3 regions of the Desulfovibrio faecalis genome follow, and region 1 is predicted to be linked to each of the others. Evidence: riboswitches for the same ligand, from Rfam matches in the RefSeq annotation. Region 1 holds a riboswitch; each other region holds the start of a gene.
What was found. Region 1 has a riboswitch for cobalamin ahead of ACUZ79_RS10670 (anaerobic ribonucleoside triphosphate reductase). Riboswitches for the same ligand answer to the same signal wherever they lie in the genome.
Positions count from the first base shown of each region.

Region 1 (5,430 bases):
TTGATGGAAAAAATGTATTTGACCGCTAGTCCCACTTGGGGGTGTGCGGGAATTTTCTACGCAATTCATTGAGCAGCTCGGCGCTCACGCCTTCGCCTTCCTTGCGGCCGCAGCGGGGGCAGGCGCCGTTGATCACACCCACATAGCCGCAGACAGGGTCGCGATCCAGGGGATGGTTGATGGAGCCGTAGCCAACGCCATTATCGTGCATAAAACGGATGATGCTCTCAAAGGCCTCAAGGTTCTTGCAGGTATCGCCATCCAGTTCCACATAGGTGATGTGCCCCGCATTGGTCAGCGCGTGGTATGGAGCCTCGATCTGTATTTTTTTAAAGGCCTTGATAGGGCAGTACACCGGCACGTGGAACGAATTGGTGTAGTAATCCCTGTCAGTGATGCCGGGGATGCTGCCGAACTTTTCCTTGTCGAGGTTGACAAAGCGCCCGCTCAGGCTTTCCGCCGGGGTGGCTATGAGTGAAAAGTTGAGTCCTGTCTTTTCAGCTTCGTCATCGCACCGTTTGCGCAGATGCGTAACAATCTCGATGCCAAGCTTCTGGGCATCCTCGCTTTCGCCGTGGTGCTGACCCACAAGAGCCTTGAGCGTTTCGGCAAGGCCGATAAAGCCCACGGTCAGTGTGCCGTGCTTGAGCACTTCTTCAATGCTGTCGTCCCAACCCAGTTTGTCGGAATCAAGCCAGATGCCCTCGCCCATGAGGAAGGGATAGTTGCGCACCTTCTTGGCGCTCTGGATCTTGAGCCGATGCAGCAGCTGGCGGAACACCAGATCAATCTTGTCGTCCAGCAGAGCGTAAAAACGGCTGATGTCACCGCGCGCATCCAGCCCCAGCCGGGGAAGGTTGATGGACGTAAAGCTCAGATTGCCGCGACCGCACGTGACCTGCCTGTCCTTGTCGTACACGTTGCCAAGTACGCGTGTGCGGCAGCCCATGTAGGCAACTTCCGTATTATAGTCGCCCGGGCGGTAGTACTGAAGGTTGTACGGCGCATCAAGAAAGCTGAAATTGGGGAAAAGCCGCATGGCGGAAACATCCATGGCCTGCTTGAAAAGGTCGTAGTTGGGATCTTCAGGATTATAGTTGACCCCGGACTTCACCTTGAATATCTGCACGGGGAAAATGGAGGTTTCCCCGTTGCCAAGCCCGGCCTTGGTGGCGCGCAGCAGGTTTTTGACAACCATGCGCCCCTCGGCAGAAATATCCGTGCCATAGTTGATGGAGCTGAAAGGCACCTGTGCGCCTGCACGCGAATTCATGGTGTTCAGGTTATGGATCAGGGCTTCCATGGCCTGGTAAGTGCGGCGCTCGGTGTATTTGAGGGCTTCGCCGGCAGCGTAGGCATGCGCGCGCGTCACAAGCTCGCGCCGGGCCTCGGGGACAGCCGCCACAAGGGCCTCTCCAAAGGCATCGCAGGTGCCAAGGCGCGGGCCTTCTGGCAACAGGGCGATGGTTTCTCTGGCTGCGTCAATGGCTGCCTGCTCTTCCAGATTCTGGGCAATGCGCAAAAAGGCGGCAAAGGCGCGCTCATATTCCTTGCGGTAGGTTTTGATAACGCCTTCGGCCATGGCAAAGTCAAAATGCGGCACACTCTGGCCGCCGTGCATTTCATTCTGGTTGGCCTGAATGGCAATGCAGGCAAGGGCCGAATAGCTCTCAATGGAATTGGGCTCGCGCAAATGCCCGTGCCCCGTGGAAAAACCATTTTTAAACAAGGGGATAAGATCAATCTGGCAGCACGTTTCCGTGAGCATGTAAAAATCTTTGTCGTGAATGTGGATATCGCCGTTAAGGTGCGCGGCAGAGGCATCCTTGGGCAGAATGTAGTTGTCGATGAAGAATTTTGAGCCTTCGGAACCATACTTGAGCATGGTGCCCATGGCCGTATCGCCATCGATATTGGCATTCTCGCGCTTGATGTCTTCCTGAAGGGCCGGGGAATACGTAAGTTTTTTATAGATATCCATGAGATACGATTCCGCATTACGGATTTTCGTATGCTCGGCCCGGTACAGGATGTAAGCCTTGGCGCTCTTGGCGTAGTCGTACTGAATCAGGGTTTCTTCAACAACATCCTGAATTTCTTCCACATGCTTGAGGCTGCGCGACTCCAGCTTTTTGCACACCTTTTCGGTGACAAACAGCAGGTCAGTGGGGGACATGTCTTCACCGCCAACGGCCTGATTGGCCTTGGTGATGGCATTGAGAATCTTGACCGAATCAAAAGGCACTTCCGTGCCGTCGCGCTTAATAATGCTGGCGAGCATGAACTTCGCTCCAAACGTGTGGGCTATGAACAAAAAGGCCGCCCGAATAAAACGGGCGGAGAGGCCATCAATGGCCTTTTCTGACGGTTCATCTGCAAAAGCCCGTTGCAGATGCTCCACTTTCTTAGAACGGTTGAAAGCAGGTCTTCCGGCTTGCCTGCCGCTTTTCGGCCTTCCCGGTTTTATCCAGTGGCACCCGTGGAAAAGCGGTGTTAAACAGGCTCACGGCGGCGGGTCCGCTCCCGATTTTCACGGGAATTCCCTATTAAGCTCCATGGCGCTTTCAATGTCTAGAAAATCTCAAAAGAATTGCACCCTGTCAATAAATGCACGCAAAAAAGCTCTCCTAGTGCCGTAGTAACACTACGAATTCACTATTGAATTTTCTTGCCTGCCCAATTTTTCACTACATCTAGGCCGCAAAACAGTGAGGGCGTGAACAAAAATGTTCGCCCTGGCTAGAGCCGGATCAGGCAACCTGACCCGCAACATGTGTGGCTTTGATTGGCGCTGCTGAAACATTTCGCCATGAATTCAGGCATCATGCCCACATGACGCTGCCGCCCAGGCCCCGGCACTGCGACCGCAGCCGATACCTGGCGAGCTTTCCTCGGAAAGCAGTTCCCGTAACGCAGGCAAGAACTTACTCTACCCACGCCGGGTTTTCAAGACGGCCTCGCCCACGTAAGAGGACTTACCTCGGGCTTGACATTTTTATTTGCCCGCCCCTTGCCGAACATATCGTTTATAAAAACTTTTTTTGTACACGCAAACAGGGATTGAGCATTCCGTAACAGCCAATAAACACAAGGGGCCGCATCGGCCCAACTCCGCTCCCACCGCCATTATGCAGGGAAGCGCAATCGTGTATCCGATGCGGCCCATCAATAAAACCGAAACACCGCCTACGGCAGCAGGATCATGTTGTAGAGGTTTTTGTCGTCCAGATACTTCTGCGCCACAGCCTGAATATCCGCAGGGGTCAGCTTGGCCGCCTTGTCGATGAGCGACTTGCTGAAATCCCGGGGCAGGCCCAGCACGGCGTCTGTGGCTGCCACGCCCGCGCGGGAATCAAGGCTTTGCTTGTCGCGGTAGTATTCACCAAGCAGACGGTTAGCCCCGGCCTCAAGCAATTCCGCAGGCAAGGGTTTTGCCTTGATATCGGCAATAATCTTGGCAAAGCCTTCACGCGCCTGCGCCACCTTGTCGGGCGTGGTGCCAATGTAAAAAGCCATCATGCCAGCCTGAGGCATGGCGCGATAAAAGGCCGTGACCGTGTACCCGAGGCCCTGCTCGTCGCGCATCTGGCTGAACAGCAGGCCGCTCTGGCCGGAAAGCACAGACTGCAAAAGCATGAGCGCCGGGGCGTCCGGGCTGGTGTAAGGCACAGCCTTGAACATCTGGAGCACGTGGGCCTGATTGCGCCCCGGCAGATGCAGATCAAGGTTGCGGGCATCACCCCATGAGGGGGCGGGCAAGGAGAAATCCTTGTTGCCTGGCGTGGGCAATGTGCGGGCAAAGGCCAGCACGGCCTCTCGGTCAAAATCGCCAGCAACGGCCAGCACCCAGGGCTGTACGAGTTGCTTGTCCCAGAACGAGCGTACATCCTTGGGAGTGAACTTGGAAAGGTTCGCTTCCGTCCCCAGACTATCGTAGCCGTAGGGCTGACCGCCGGGGAAGATGAAGGGATTCACGCGTGAGAACAGAAAGGAGGTAGGCCTGTCGGCCCGCTGGCGGATGGCTGCCTTCATGTTTTCCGCTTCACGCTTGATTTCCTTGGCTTCAAAGCGGGGCTTGCCCAGCACCTCGCCCAGCATGGAGAAATAATCGGCATTGAATCGGGCCGGGCCGGTCAGGGACACGGTAAAGGTTTGCAGGCCCGCCTTGGCGGAGAGAGAAGCCGCGCGGTCGGCGAAATAGCGTTCCATGGCCTGGGCGTCCAGTTTGCCGCTGCCATCGCCAAGGGTACTGGCCGTCAGTTCTGCCAGCCCTTGCTGGTCGGGCTTCAGCAGGGCGTTGCCGCCGGGCAGCATGAGATCAACCGCCACATAGGGCACTGTGGCATCAGGGATAAGAATGACGGTGCGCCCCTGCCCCAGGTCGACCACTTCCTGCTGCCCCGCCGTGGACGAAGCCTTTTGCGCGGTTTTGGCAGCGGCACTGCCGGGCCAGTTCTTTTGCAGCACGGCTTCCAGATCGGATAGCTTGGCATTTTCAGGCGCGAGCACACGCACCCGCGCCCTGCTGGGGTCAAGCCAAAGGTCAATGGCCTGCTGTACCTGCGGCTGCGAAACATTGCGCTGGGTGAAGCGCAGGTTCTGTTCCGCCACATCGCCGCCCAGCTCAAACTGGACGCTGCCCAGCCAGGAGGCCAGACCGTTGAGCGTTTCCGCCGAGCGATCCATGCTGTCTTCAAGGTTGTAGCGGGCGCGCTTGAGGGCCTCGGGTTTGAAGTCTGCGGCCTTGAGATTGGCAAGGTCTGTGGTCAGCCCCTGCCAAAAGGCCTCCAGCTTTTCCGGAGCCATATTGGCTGTAATGTACAGCATGCCCGCGCGCTCAAGGCTCATATTGCCAACGCTGATGCTGTCCACAAGCTGCTTTTCATACTCATATTTGCGGCTCAGCAACGAAGTTCCGTCGCCGCCAAGCAGGTAGCTCAGCACGTCCAGATCCACAGAGCGTAGATCGCGCAGGGCTGGCGCAGGAAAGGCCATGCCCAGATAGACCTTGTTCCAGGGGCCGCGCACCACTTCAACGCGCTGACCGCCGGGAGCCGCGAGCAAATCAACTTGCGGCGGCGTAACGAAATCGTTGGTGTTGGCCATGCCGCCAAAAAGTTCCTGCGCGTGTTGCAGCACCGTCTGCGGGTCAATATCGCCCGCCACCAGCAGCATCATATTCTGCGGCTGATACCAGCGCTGCACATAGGCGCGCAGGTCGTCGGCGGTAATGGCGCGCACGGTTTCCTTAAAGCCGATGATGGGCCGACCGTAGGGGGTGTTTTGGAGTGTGGACACCTGCAGGCTTTCAAACAGCCTGCTCATGGGCGAATCCTGATCGCGCTCAAGCTCGGAAATCACCACTTCTTTTTCCGACTCTAGTTCCTTGGGGTCCAGAGCGGCCTGAAAGGCCATTTCTTTCACCACGTC
Region 1 is NZ_JBRBQR010000001.1:2,429,832-2,435,261, forward strand. Features, by position in the region: gene ACUZ79_RS10670 (anaerobic ribonucleoside triphosphate reductase) at 26-2,281, opposite strand; cobalamin riboswitch at 2,403-2,581, opposite strand; gene ACUZ79_RS10675 (M16 family metallopeptidase) at 3,187-5,430, opposite strand, start outside.

Region 2 (5,430 bases), 1.1 Mb from region 1:
GCGCCCGGCAAGCCGCCCCAGGATTTCCGTAACCTCAAACAGCCGCTCAAAAGAATTTACTTCAAATGTCAGTACGTTCAGCCCCAAGGAACGCAGATTTTCGGTCTGGGTCTGTGCTTCGCTGCGGCCTTCAAGCTGCAAAACCACATCCGGCTGCTGCGCCAGCACAAGCTCGGCATTGGGGCGCATGTGCGTACCAATGGCTGGCAGGGCCGCAAGCTCCGGCAGGTTGCCGTCGGCAGCGGTGCGCGCCACCAACAGGTCGCCAGCGCCAAGGGCCAGAAAAATCTCGTTAAACGCTCCGTACAGGGCGATCACCCTTTTGACGGGTTGGGCAAAGGTTACGGTTGCGCCCGTGTCGTCCGTGATGACAATGGGGGCGGAATCACTGCGTTCACTGTTTTCAGAATTGGCCGCCTGCGCCTCTGCCGGAAGCAGAATCGGACTGAGCGCCATGCATAGGGCCAGACAATAGGTCAGACTCAGCAGAAGAGACTGCCGGGGCAGCAGATTTTTTCCCGCTCCATGGACCTTTTGCACTGGCAAGCAAGGCCTGAGGCAGTCCCCACTGGGGGTGGGGCAATACGCAGATGGGTATGTTGTAGAGCGCACCAAGATTCTCCTCTGTAAAAACCTTTGCTACCGGCCCGTCAAAAACCAGGTTTCCGTCCCGCAGCCCCATGAGGCGCGTGGCATACAGGGCCGCCAGATTGCAATCGTGCACTGCCATGAGCACACAGGCTCCAGCGGCGCGGCGGCGTTCAAGCAGGTCGAACAGATCAACCATTCGCGCCCAGTCCAGCCCTGCGGCCAGTTCGTCCAGCAGCAGGAGCGGACTCTCCTGCGCAAGGGCACGGGCCAGCAAAACCCTTTGCAGCTCGCCGCCCGAAAGTTCTGTGAGCCTGCGCTGCGCCAGCGGCGCGGCTCCGGTTTCTTCAAGCGCCCGGTCTGCTGCGGCATAATCTTCCCGCCCATAGGCCCCAAGCCACGAAAGGTGGGCAAAACGCCCGAGCAGCACCATCTGCCGTGCGGTAAGGCCCTGCGGCAACTGCCCTCGCTGCGGCACCACCGCCACCATGCGGGCGCGCTCGCGCGGCTTCAACGCCGCCAGCGGACGCCCCTGAATTTCAATGGCGCCAGCCTGCGGCGTCAGCACCCCAGAAAGGGCGCGCAGCAGCGTTGTTTTGCCGCTGCCATTGGGGCCAAGCAGGGCGGCGCACTCCCCGGCGTGCAGGGTAAAGCCCGCCTTGTGCAGCACGCTCTGCCCGCCGTATCCGGCGCGCAGCCCGGCAATACGCAGCACAGGCGGCGCCGTGCGCCCCTCATGGCGAATATCTTGGTCAGGCCGCAGCATCAGCGCCTCCGCACCAGCAGGGCAAAAAACGGCCCGCCAAGCAAGGCAGTGACCACGCCCACGGGCAGTTCCTGACCGCCGGAAAGCACGCAGCGGGCCAGCACATCCGCCCAGACCAAGAGCACCCCGCCGCCCAAAAAGGCCGCAGTCAGCAAGGGGCCGTGCCCCCAGCCCAGCAGCAGGCGCAACACATGGGGCACAACCAGCCCCACAAATCCGATCACCCCGGCCACGGCCACGCAGCCAGCGGTCATGCAGCTTGCCCCGGCCAGCAGCCACAGGCGGGCGCGGCCCACATCAAGGCCAGTCTGAGCGGCCTGTTCATCGCCAAGGGCAAGCACGTCCAGGGCGCGCCAGCCAAAGGCCGTTGCCAGCAATCCAGGCACAAGAGTTGCCAGCAAGAGGGGCAGACTGCTCCAGCCCCGGCCCTGAAAGGACCCCATGATCCAGAACACAATACTGGTTACGGATTCCTCGTTAAGGGCCTTCACAAGGGCCACCAGCGCCCCCAAAAAAGCGGCCACGGCAATGCCCGCAAGAATAACGCTCTCCCGGCTGAACGCGCCGTCGCCGCGCCCCAGCCACAGTGCGCAGCCAAGGGCCGCCAGCGCGCCGATCAGAGCCGCAGGGGCCACCAGCCCGGCATGACTGAAGCCAGCCAGCCCCGGCACATTGCCCAGCCACGGAATATTCCCCAGCATGACCACCAGCGGCCCGCCAAGGGCGATAGCCATACTGGCCCCACAGGCTGCTCCGGCGGAAATGCCCAAAGTAAAAGGATCCGCCAGCGGATTGCGCAACACGCCCTGCAATGCCGCCCCGGCCATAGCCAGAGCGCCGCCGCACAGGGCGGCCAGACACACCCGGGCAAGCCGGATGCTCACCACAACTCCGGTCAGGGCCGGATCATCGGGTGCGGGCGCAAAGCCTGCCAATGCCGCCAAAGCGCGAAACACGCTCTGCGCGCTCAAGGGCACAGGCCCAGGCAAGCAGGCCAGCGGCAGCGAAACAAGCCACACGACCACAAGACCGGTAAAAACCGGCCACAGCCTGCGGGATTGCGGATAGGAGGAAGGAGAAGACTCGGTCGTTCTGGTCATGCCAGCCCTCTGGCCGTAGCCTGCGGGGGCAAACGCGGGCCAAAGCGTTGGCTGACCTCAGGGGTCAGACCCTTGCCCAGTGGCGGCCTGCGTCGCGCGGGCATAAAAAAAGCCTCTTCCACTCGTGGTGGAAGAGGCCCGTATTTCCTCTGTCCTGCCGGCAAAAACCCGTTGCCGTGGGGCGGCCAATGCCACACCGTGGTGCCGTCATTCCATGACTGCGCACCTTGGGGCATGGCAGGTCTTCCGGCTTGGTTCCCCTGCTCCGGCCTTCCCGTTTCCAGTGGCGCAAGATGGAGCAAGGTTAAGAACCTTACGGCGGCGGGTCCGCTCCCGTTTTTCACGGGATTCCCTTTTCAAGCCGGTCTGCCCGGCTACCAATGCCGCCAACACTCTAGGCGCGGCTTTGCGGCCTGTCAATGGCTCAGGCTGCTATCCACACAAGGCTGGCCTGACGGCCCGAGCGTCTGGCGCAGCGATAGGAGAAAAACTGATCGTTGTTGCTGGCGGTGCAGATGTCCAGCCCGTAGATGTTGCGCGGCAAAAGCCCCGCCCGCTCCAGCTGGTGCCGCGTGAGGCCCCACAAATCCATGGTTTTGCTGCTGGCGTCAAACCAGGGCAGGTAGGGAGCGCCCCACTCCTTGTCAAAATTGACAAATTCCGCCTTGCCCGGCCCGAGGCTGGGCCCCCGCACGGCCAGCAGATCGCGCGGTTCAAGGCCGTAACGTTCGCAAAAGCGGGCCACGCCCGTGATGGGGAAATCGCAGCGGTTGCCGCGCCAGCCCGCATGCATGGCGGCGATGTACGCGCCGCTTTTGTGGGCAATGAGGATGGGCTGGCAGTCTGCCGTCTTAATGAGCAGGCCAAGGCCGGGACGCGCTGTGGCCATGCCGTCGCCTTCCGCCGTGACGGGCGTTTCGCAGGCCACGGCCTCCGGCTCAAAAACAAAACCGTCGCCGTGCACCTGCATCAGTTCGGCCCAGGCGGTCATGCCTTGCGGGCGCAGGCCTTCCAGCATGCTGCGGCGGTTGGCAATGACGTGTTCGGGGTTATCCTGCACGGTAAAAGCAATGTTGCCGCCGCCAAATTCGCCAAGGCTCACGCCTCCGGCGCGGGTCTGAAAGGCGCAACGCACCTGCGGAACACCGGGGAAAACAAAGGGGATATAGCTTACAGCCACAGCATACGCTCTTCAGTACATATATAGTTGACCCGCTGGTCCCAGGGGGCCAGGGGCAGGGATTCCACAAGCTGAAATTCAAAACACAGACCCACGCGGGGGCAGGTGAATCCTTTTTCCAGAAAGCGGTCGTAATAGCCGCCCCCATAGCCAAGCCGCCCGCCAGCGAGATCAAAGGCCACGCCGGGCAGGAGCGCAAGGTCGGGGGCAAGGGGGTGTGCCCCTGCGCCACTGCCGCCCGCAGCTTCCGGCCCGAAACCGGGCAGGGAATCGTGCGGTTCAAGCAGCCCCAGGGGGCCGGGCCGCAACTGATCCGGGCCGCTGCACGCCACAAAATCCATAAATCCAGGTTCGCTGCGCCGCACACGCGGCAGCCACACGAGCATATGGGCCTGCCATGCCGCGCGCAGCAGGGCTTGCGTGCCAAGCTCGCCCCGCACACCCACATAGAGAGCCACGGAGCGGGCATTCTTCCACAGGGCGGATTCCATCAGCCTGTTTTGCGCCGCCTCGCTGCGGATTTCGGCCAACTGGGGCGACTGCTCCGCCCGCAGACAGCGCATAACTTTACGCACATCGTTTCTGGCCTGAGCCATAGCATCGGGCAGCACGGCAGAAAGATTGCCCGCCGGATTCTTTGGCGGAGCATCTGGCTGATGCGCTGGTTGAGTGGGCGGCACAGGCGCGGATGGCGTGGTATCGGAGGGCAAGCGGCACTTTCCTTGTGGTGCAATGTGTGGCATTCTCAACACCTGCGCCACTGTAACAAAGGAAACAACACCATGCCAAGCGCCGACTCTCAGGATTTTCTCTGGATCGCCGTGGGCGACATCCACGACGAGCCTGAACGTTTTGCCCAAATACCGGAACTCTCGCAGGCTGACGGCATTATCGTTACCGGCGACCTGACCATCACCGGCGGCGTCAAGCAGGCAGAGCAGGTCATGAACGCCCTGTGCGTCCACGACATCCCCGTGCTGGCCCAGATCGGCAACATGGACAGGCCTGAAGTTGACCAGTGGCTGAGCGAAAAAGGCTGGAACCTCCACGCCGTCACCCGTGAGCTTACGCCCGAAATCGCCATTTTTGGCGTTGGAGCCTCCACATTTACGCCCTTTGGCACGCCGAGCGAATTTCCGGAATCCGCATTTTCCGCGTGGCTTGAAACCTGCTGGCAAAAAGCCCGCCATTATCCGCACAGCGTGCTTGTTTCGCACAATCCGCCCAAGGATACCGCTTGCGACATGATCCCCGGCGGTATCCATGTGGGCTCCACAGCCGTGCGCGAATTTCTGGAAGAAGCCCAGCCGGACATCTGCCTGTGCGGGCACATCCACGAATCGCGCGCCATGGACCGCGTGGGCCGCACCCTAGTGGTCAACCCCGGCATGCTGGCGCAGGGCGGCTACGTGCTGCTGCGCTCCAATTCGGGCCAGCTCTCCGCCGAACTCAAGATGCTTGAAGACTGATTTTTGCCTGCCGCATCTGCCGGAACGCATTGCAATGTTGTGATCCGGCGGATGCGGCCCCTGCCCCGCGCACTCCCCCGCAGCTTTTCTTCTGCCTCCGCAGGATGTTAGATCGGCAGGATGCCGTTCACGCCGCGCTCATTTTCCCGCCCGCCCCTTGCCCGCTTGCATATTTTCAAAAAAAACGTACTCTCCAAAAAGCGGATTAGCATGCTGCCGCCTTCGCGCGCCTTGTTGGCGCTGCGGCGGAGCAAATACGGCACATTCCCGTAAGTGCATGGCATGCTGGCTGAAATTTTCGCGGAGGCCCAGCGCCCCGCAGCAAAA
Region 2 is NZ_JBRBQR010000001.1:3,545,443-3,550,872, reverse strand. Features, by position in the region: gene ACUZ79_RS15575 (ABC transporter substrate-binding protein) at 1-456, opposite strand, end outside; gene ACUZ79_RS15570 (ABC transporter ATP-binding protein) at 404-1,354, opposite strand; gene ACUZ79_RS15565 (FecCD family ABC transporter permease) at 1,354-2,454, opposite strand; cobalamin riboswitch at 2,674-2,852, opposite strand; gene ACUZ79_RS15560 (polyphenol oxidase family protein) at 2,879-3,634, opposite strand; gene ACUZ79_RS15555 (5-formyltetrahydrofolate cyclo-ligase) at 3,625-4,377, opposite strand; gene ACUZ79_RS15550 (metallophosphoesterase) at 4,417-5,103, shown strand.
Region 2: linked by a shared signal. The riboswitch ahead of ACUZ79_RS15565 (FecCD family ABC transporter permease) and the one ahead of ACUZ79_RS10670 (anaerobic ribonucleoside triphosphate reductase) in region 1 are both predicted to bind cobalamin.

Region 3 (5,430 bases), 1.9 Mb from region 1:
AGCGCATGCTTTCGGTGCGCGAAGTGTTCGCCCTTGGGGCCAAACTGTAGGGAACAGGGCCCCTTGGGCTTGCCTGCGGCGCAAAAAAACCGCAGTGTGTGGTTTATTTCTTTTTCAAGCCCATGACCCCAATGGAATCAGGAGAGCTTCATGTCGTATCGCTTTATTCCCCAGCTCACCGATGAGGATATCCGCCAGAAACAGCTTGAAGGTCTGCGTTACACCGTGCGTCAGGCCTGGAATTCGCCCCAGTACAGGGCAAAGCTGGAAGCCTGCGGCCTGAAGCCGGACGACATCACAAGTCTTGACGACCTGCGCCGCCTGCCCACCTGCGATGTGGAAGACCTGCGCGAGGGCTATCCCCTGCCGCTTCTCTGCGTGCCGCCGCGTGATGTGGCGCGCATACATGCCTCCAGCGGCACCACGGGCAAACGCAAAATTCTGGCCTACACCCAGCGCGATATTGATACGTTCAGCCTCCAGATTGCCCGCTGCTTTGAGCTGGCGGGCTTTACCCCCGAAGACCGCATGCAGCTTGCCGTGGGCTATGGCCTGTGGACGGCTGGCGCTGGCTTTCAGGCGGGCAGCGAAAGGCTTGGCATGCTCACCGTGCCTGTGGGGCCGGGCAACCTTGAAATGCACCTGCAGCTTTTGCAGGACCTGGGCGCCACCGGCTTTACAGCCACGGCATCCATGGCCCTGCTGCTGGCGGAAGAAGTGGAACGGGCCGACCTGCGCGGCAAGATCAAGCTCAAGCGCATGGTCTGCGGTTCAGAAACCCGCAGCGAAAAAATGCGCCTCGCCATTGAAAGCAAGCTCGGCCTTGAGGGCTGTTACGATATCGGCGGCATGACCGAAATGTACGGCCCCGGCACCGCCATCGACTGCGATGCCCACGAAGGCCTGCACTACTGGGCCGACCTCTTCATCATCGAAGTGCTCGACCCCGCCACCATGCAGCCCGTTGCCGAGGGCGAAGTGGGCGAAATGGTCGTTACCAGCCTGTGCAAGGAGGCCGTGCCCTTGCTGCGCTACCGCACCCACGACCTTTCGCGCCTGCTGCCGGGCCAATGCTCCTGCGGCCTTGCCATGCCGCGACATGACCGCATCCTCGGACGCTCGGACGACATGATCATTTACCGTGGCGTGAACATCTACCCCGGTCAGCTCATGGAAGTCATCGGTCAGTTTGCGGAGCTTGGCGGTGAATATCAGGTGGAACTCACCCGCGATGATCGCTCCCTTGATCATCTGGCCCTCACCGTGGAACGCGGGCAGGGGCAGACCGCAGGCAACGATGCCGCCCTGGCCCATGAGCTTGAAACCCGTCTGCACAAGGCCATCATGGCCCGTGTTTCCGTGAGCGTGGCGGACTACGCCAGCCTGCCGCGTACCTTCAGCAAATCCAAGCGCGTGGTGGACAAGCGCTAGGCCGTGCCGAAAAATATTGATTGCACTGGCGCGGGGTTTTTGCCCTGCGCCTTTATTATGAGCTTTGTCGCCGTATGCCTGCTGGCCTTTTGCCTGTTGCCACTCGCTGCCTCCGCGCGCGAAATCGCCGATGTGGACAGCCCCGCATGGTGCGCCCGACACGCCAACACAGCAAAAAATCAGACAACAGGGCCGAATCAGGCGCAAGCCGAATGTCTGCGGCTTGAAGCTGCCTGCCGCGCTGCCCTGCCCGACCTTGCCCCAGCCGCCAGTTGCCCCGACAGACAGCTAGACCGTTGCGTGGCGCAACAGCGTGATGGCGGGTCCTGGTGCGCCATCCTGTGCTGCTTTGCCCCTGATGACGCATCCTGCCGTGCGGCTGCGGCCAGCATGCCCGCCTTTCTCACCACGCCCGAACGCTAGGCCAAAACATCAGGCAAAAGTCGCCGCCTCGGTGTGTTGGCTCCCAGTGCCAGCTCAGAATGTTGAGCCTGAAATCTAGTCCCTTGCGCGGCGTGGACTCCTGCATTGCCGCATGTGCGCTCCACCCCGGCAAATTCTCGCAATTCCCCTTGCCGGATAGACCTTTGCCCCTTTTTGGCATAGGATTTTACGCGAGCGCGCCCCTGTTCTACGCGCCAGAACCGCCGACACTGGAGCGCGTATGCCCCTTGCCGCCACACCCGCATCCTTCATCTCGCTTGCAGGCTATCTTATGCTTGCAGGGGGGTCGTTTGCACTGGTGCGGCCAGGTTTGGGCTTGCTTATCATTCCTGTGCCGCTTCTGGCTATTCCCCTACATTTTTTTGCGCGCCGCGTAGGCGATTTTGCGGGAGTGGCGCATTCCCGCTGGCAAATGCGTACCCTTGGCCTTTTTTTGCTGCTGTTTCTCGGCCTTGTGGGCATTTTTTTCATTCTTGGCGCAAGCTGCGCTGACGGCCCGGCTCTGGACAGGCTGGAACTCATCGGCAATGCCTATAATGCTGGCAAGGTGGATCTGTACGCTTCGCTGGTGGGGCTGTGGGAAGTCAAAGAATTGCAGGCTTTTACCCTGAGCGCCTCGGTGTGGGCGGGGCTGGCGCTTTTGTGGCCCCTCAAACGGGCGTTTCAGGGCATGCTGGCGCTGGCTGCGGGCATTGCGCCCAAGGCCTTGCCCCTCTGGGGCTGCTGGCTCGCCTTTGCGGCAGCCATTGCGGCGCAGGGCGGCATGCTGGCCTGGCTGGTGACCCGACAGGCTTAGTCGCAACACCCGCAAGCGCACAGAACCCGACAACACACCTGAAAAACCTCTGCGAAACGCGGCATCGCCCGCATTCCCCAATTCCCCGCACCCAAAAACAGAAGCCGCACAAACCAGACGCGCTGTCCCGGCTTATGCGGCTCCCGCAACAAAAATGCGGCGCAGGCAAGCGCCCGCTACTGCTTCCTGGGTTCCTTGGTCAGATCATCGGCAGCTTCACGGGCATGGCGCACCAGGATGGCGCGCGCGCCGGCAATCTGGCCCAAGCCCTTGAGATTGGTCTCCACCTTGAAACCTGCGGCCTTGAGCTTCGAGGCCCAGGAATCGTCTTCATCCCCGGCCATGTCGTTGTGCGCATGGTCGCCAGCCACCAGCATGAGCGGCTCGATAACCACTTTCTTGACCTTGGCGGCCTTGAGTTCCACCAGCAGGTCGTCCACGCTGCGCGCGCCCTCAACGGTCGCCATAAACACGCGCTTGTCCGCATCGTGGAACACGGCGCGCGTGCCTTCAAACGTCAGATCCGCACGGCCATGGCTCTGGCCATGGCCCATGAGCACCAAGGCGGCATCCTTGCCGCGCAGGGATTTAACGTCTTCCCTGATGGCCTGAATAAGTTCCTGCGCATCTTTTTTTGATTCCAGCATGGGGCGGCCCAGAAACACGGAGTCAAAGCGGCCCGGATTTTTTTGCAGGTCGATAAGCACCGCCCGCTCAAGCGCGCTGAACTCCTCGCCCGCCATGACGTGCAGCGACTGTACGCGCACGACCTTGACGCCGTCCTTGGCAAGCTGGGCGAGCCCATCGCTGATGCCGCCCACGGGATGCCCCTCGGCGGCTATTTTTTTGCGGATAATCTGCGAGGTATAGGCCCACACCACAGGCTGACCGGGAAAAGCGGCCTTGAACTCCGCATCCACGGCCTTCATGGAAGCCAGAGCCTCAGGAACGCTGGTGCCAAAGGCCACCAGCAGTACGCCGGCCTTGGGGCTTTCTGCGCCGGATTCAGCGGCAGGGGCAAGCACAGGCGCGCCCATGACGGCGCACAGCAACAGAATGGGCAAAAGGGTACGGGTGAAAAAATGCAGAATGGAATGCGGCGTAGTACGCAGCATGGCAACCTCCTCAATGGCGCGTTGACGGGTTGAAGTTGGATAAAATGCCGGAGGATATTCGGACTTGAGGGCATGGGGCCTTGCGCCCCTTGCCTAGACTTCGCCTTCGCCGCTCGCGCGACTGGCTGTAGCGCCCCGCCAAATGGCGGAACGATGAAGCTTCGTTCCCTCTTACCGCAGCGCGACTGTTTCCGATTTTAACGGAATTCCCCGCCGACCTTTTCAAAACAATTCATGCGGCAATAAAAGTCAAGTGGGCATACCCTGCAAGCCCCGCCAGACAGGCCCTTGCAGGGTATGCCCCGCGCGGGCTGCCGCGCCTGGGCCGTCCAAAGCGGCGCAGAATCCCGGTTTTTCGGCGGCTAAAGCCGATTTGGCGCGTATTTTTTCTTGTTCTTTTGATGAAATCCTGATAATAAGGCACCTCCCTGTTATGGGGAAATTATGTTTGGAGGCTGGACATATGGCAGGTTTGGAAACCGGGCACGACAACGAAATCAATTTCGAAAGCGCCCTTGAAAACTACCTCAATCCCGATTTCGGCGATCTTGAGGAAGGCTCTATCACGAAGGGCGAAATCGTCCGCGTGGATGATGACAATGTGCTTGTTGACGTGAACTTCAAGTCCGAAGGGCAGATTCCTGCGGCAGAATTCCGCGACCCCGCCGGCAACATTTCCGTCAAAGTGGGTGATCGTGTTGACGTTTACGTTGTTCGCAAGAACGAAAACGACGGCACCATCACTCTTTCTTTCGAGAAAGCCAAGCGCATGCAGGTGTTCGACCAGCTCGAAGACGTGCAGGAAAACAACCGGGTCATCAAGGGCCACATTGTCCGCCGCATCAAGGGTGGCTACACCGTGGACATCGGCGGTGTGGAAGCGTTTTTGCCCGGTTCACACGTGGATCTGCGCCCCGTGCCGGATATGGATGCCCTGGTCAACCAGGAATTCGAATTCCGTGTGCTCAAGATCAACCGCCGCCGCAGCAACGTTATCGTTTCTCGCCGCGTGCTGCTTGAAGAGGAGCGCGATTCCAAACGCCAGGATCTGCTGCGCACCCTTGAAGAAAACCAGATCGTTACCGGTAAGGCCAAGAACATCACCGAATACGGTGTGTTTGTTGACCTCGGCGGCCTTGACGGCCTGCTGCACATCACCGACATGAGCTGGAAGCGCATTCGCCATCCCAAGGAAATGATCACCATCGGTCAGGAACTGACCCTGAAGGTGCTTTCCTTTGATCGCGACAACAACAAAGTTTCCCTCGGCCTCAAGCAGCTCGTGCCCGATCCGTGGCAGGACATCTCCGCCCGCTTCCCCGAAGGGGCCAAGTGCAGCGGCAAGGTCACCAACCTGGTTGACTACGGCGCATTTGTGGAACTGGAACCCGGCGTTGAAGGCCTGGTGCACATTTCCGAAATGTCCTGGACCCGCAAGCTGCGTCATCCTTCCCAGATGGTTCACACTGGCGACGAAGTCGAAGTGGTCATTCTGGGCGTGGACGGCGACAAGAAGCGCATCAGCCTCGGCATGAAGCAGGTTCGTCCCAATCCCTGGGAACTGGTTGCTGAAAAGTACCCCGAAGGCACCGTCCTTGAAGGCGTCATCAAGAACATCACCGAATTCGGCATGTTCATTGGCAT
Region 3 is NZ_JBRBQR010000001.1:504,463-509,892, forward strand. Features, by position in the region: gene ACUZ79_RS02175 (asparaginase) at 1-50, shown strand, start outside; gene ACUZ79_RS02180 (phenylacetate--CoA ligase family protein) at 151-1,431, shown strand; gene ACUZ79_RS02185 (hypothetical protein) at 1,435-1,854, shown strand; gene ACUZ79_RS02190 (hypothetical protein) at 2,096-2,671, shown strand; gene ACUZ79_RS02195 (sirohydrochlorin cobaltochelatase) at 2,848-3,786, opposite strand; cobalamin riboswitch at 3,819-4,042, opposite strand; gene ACUZ79_RS02200 (30S ribosomal protein S1) at 4,250-5,430, shown strand, end outside.
Region 3: linked by a shared signal. The riboswitch ahead of ACUZ79_RS02195 (sirohydrochlorin cobaltochelatase) and the one ahead of ACUZ79_RS10670 (anaerobic ribonucleoside triphosphate reductase) in region 1 are both predicted to bind cobalamin.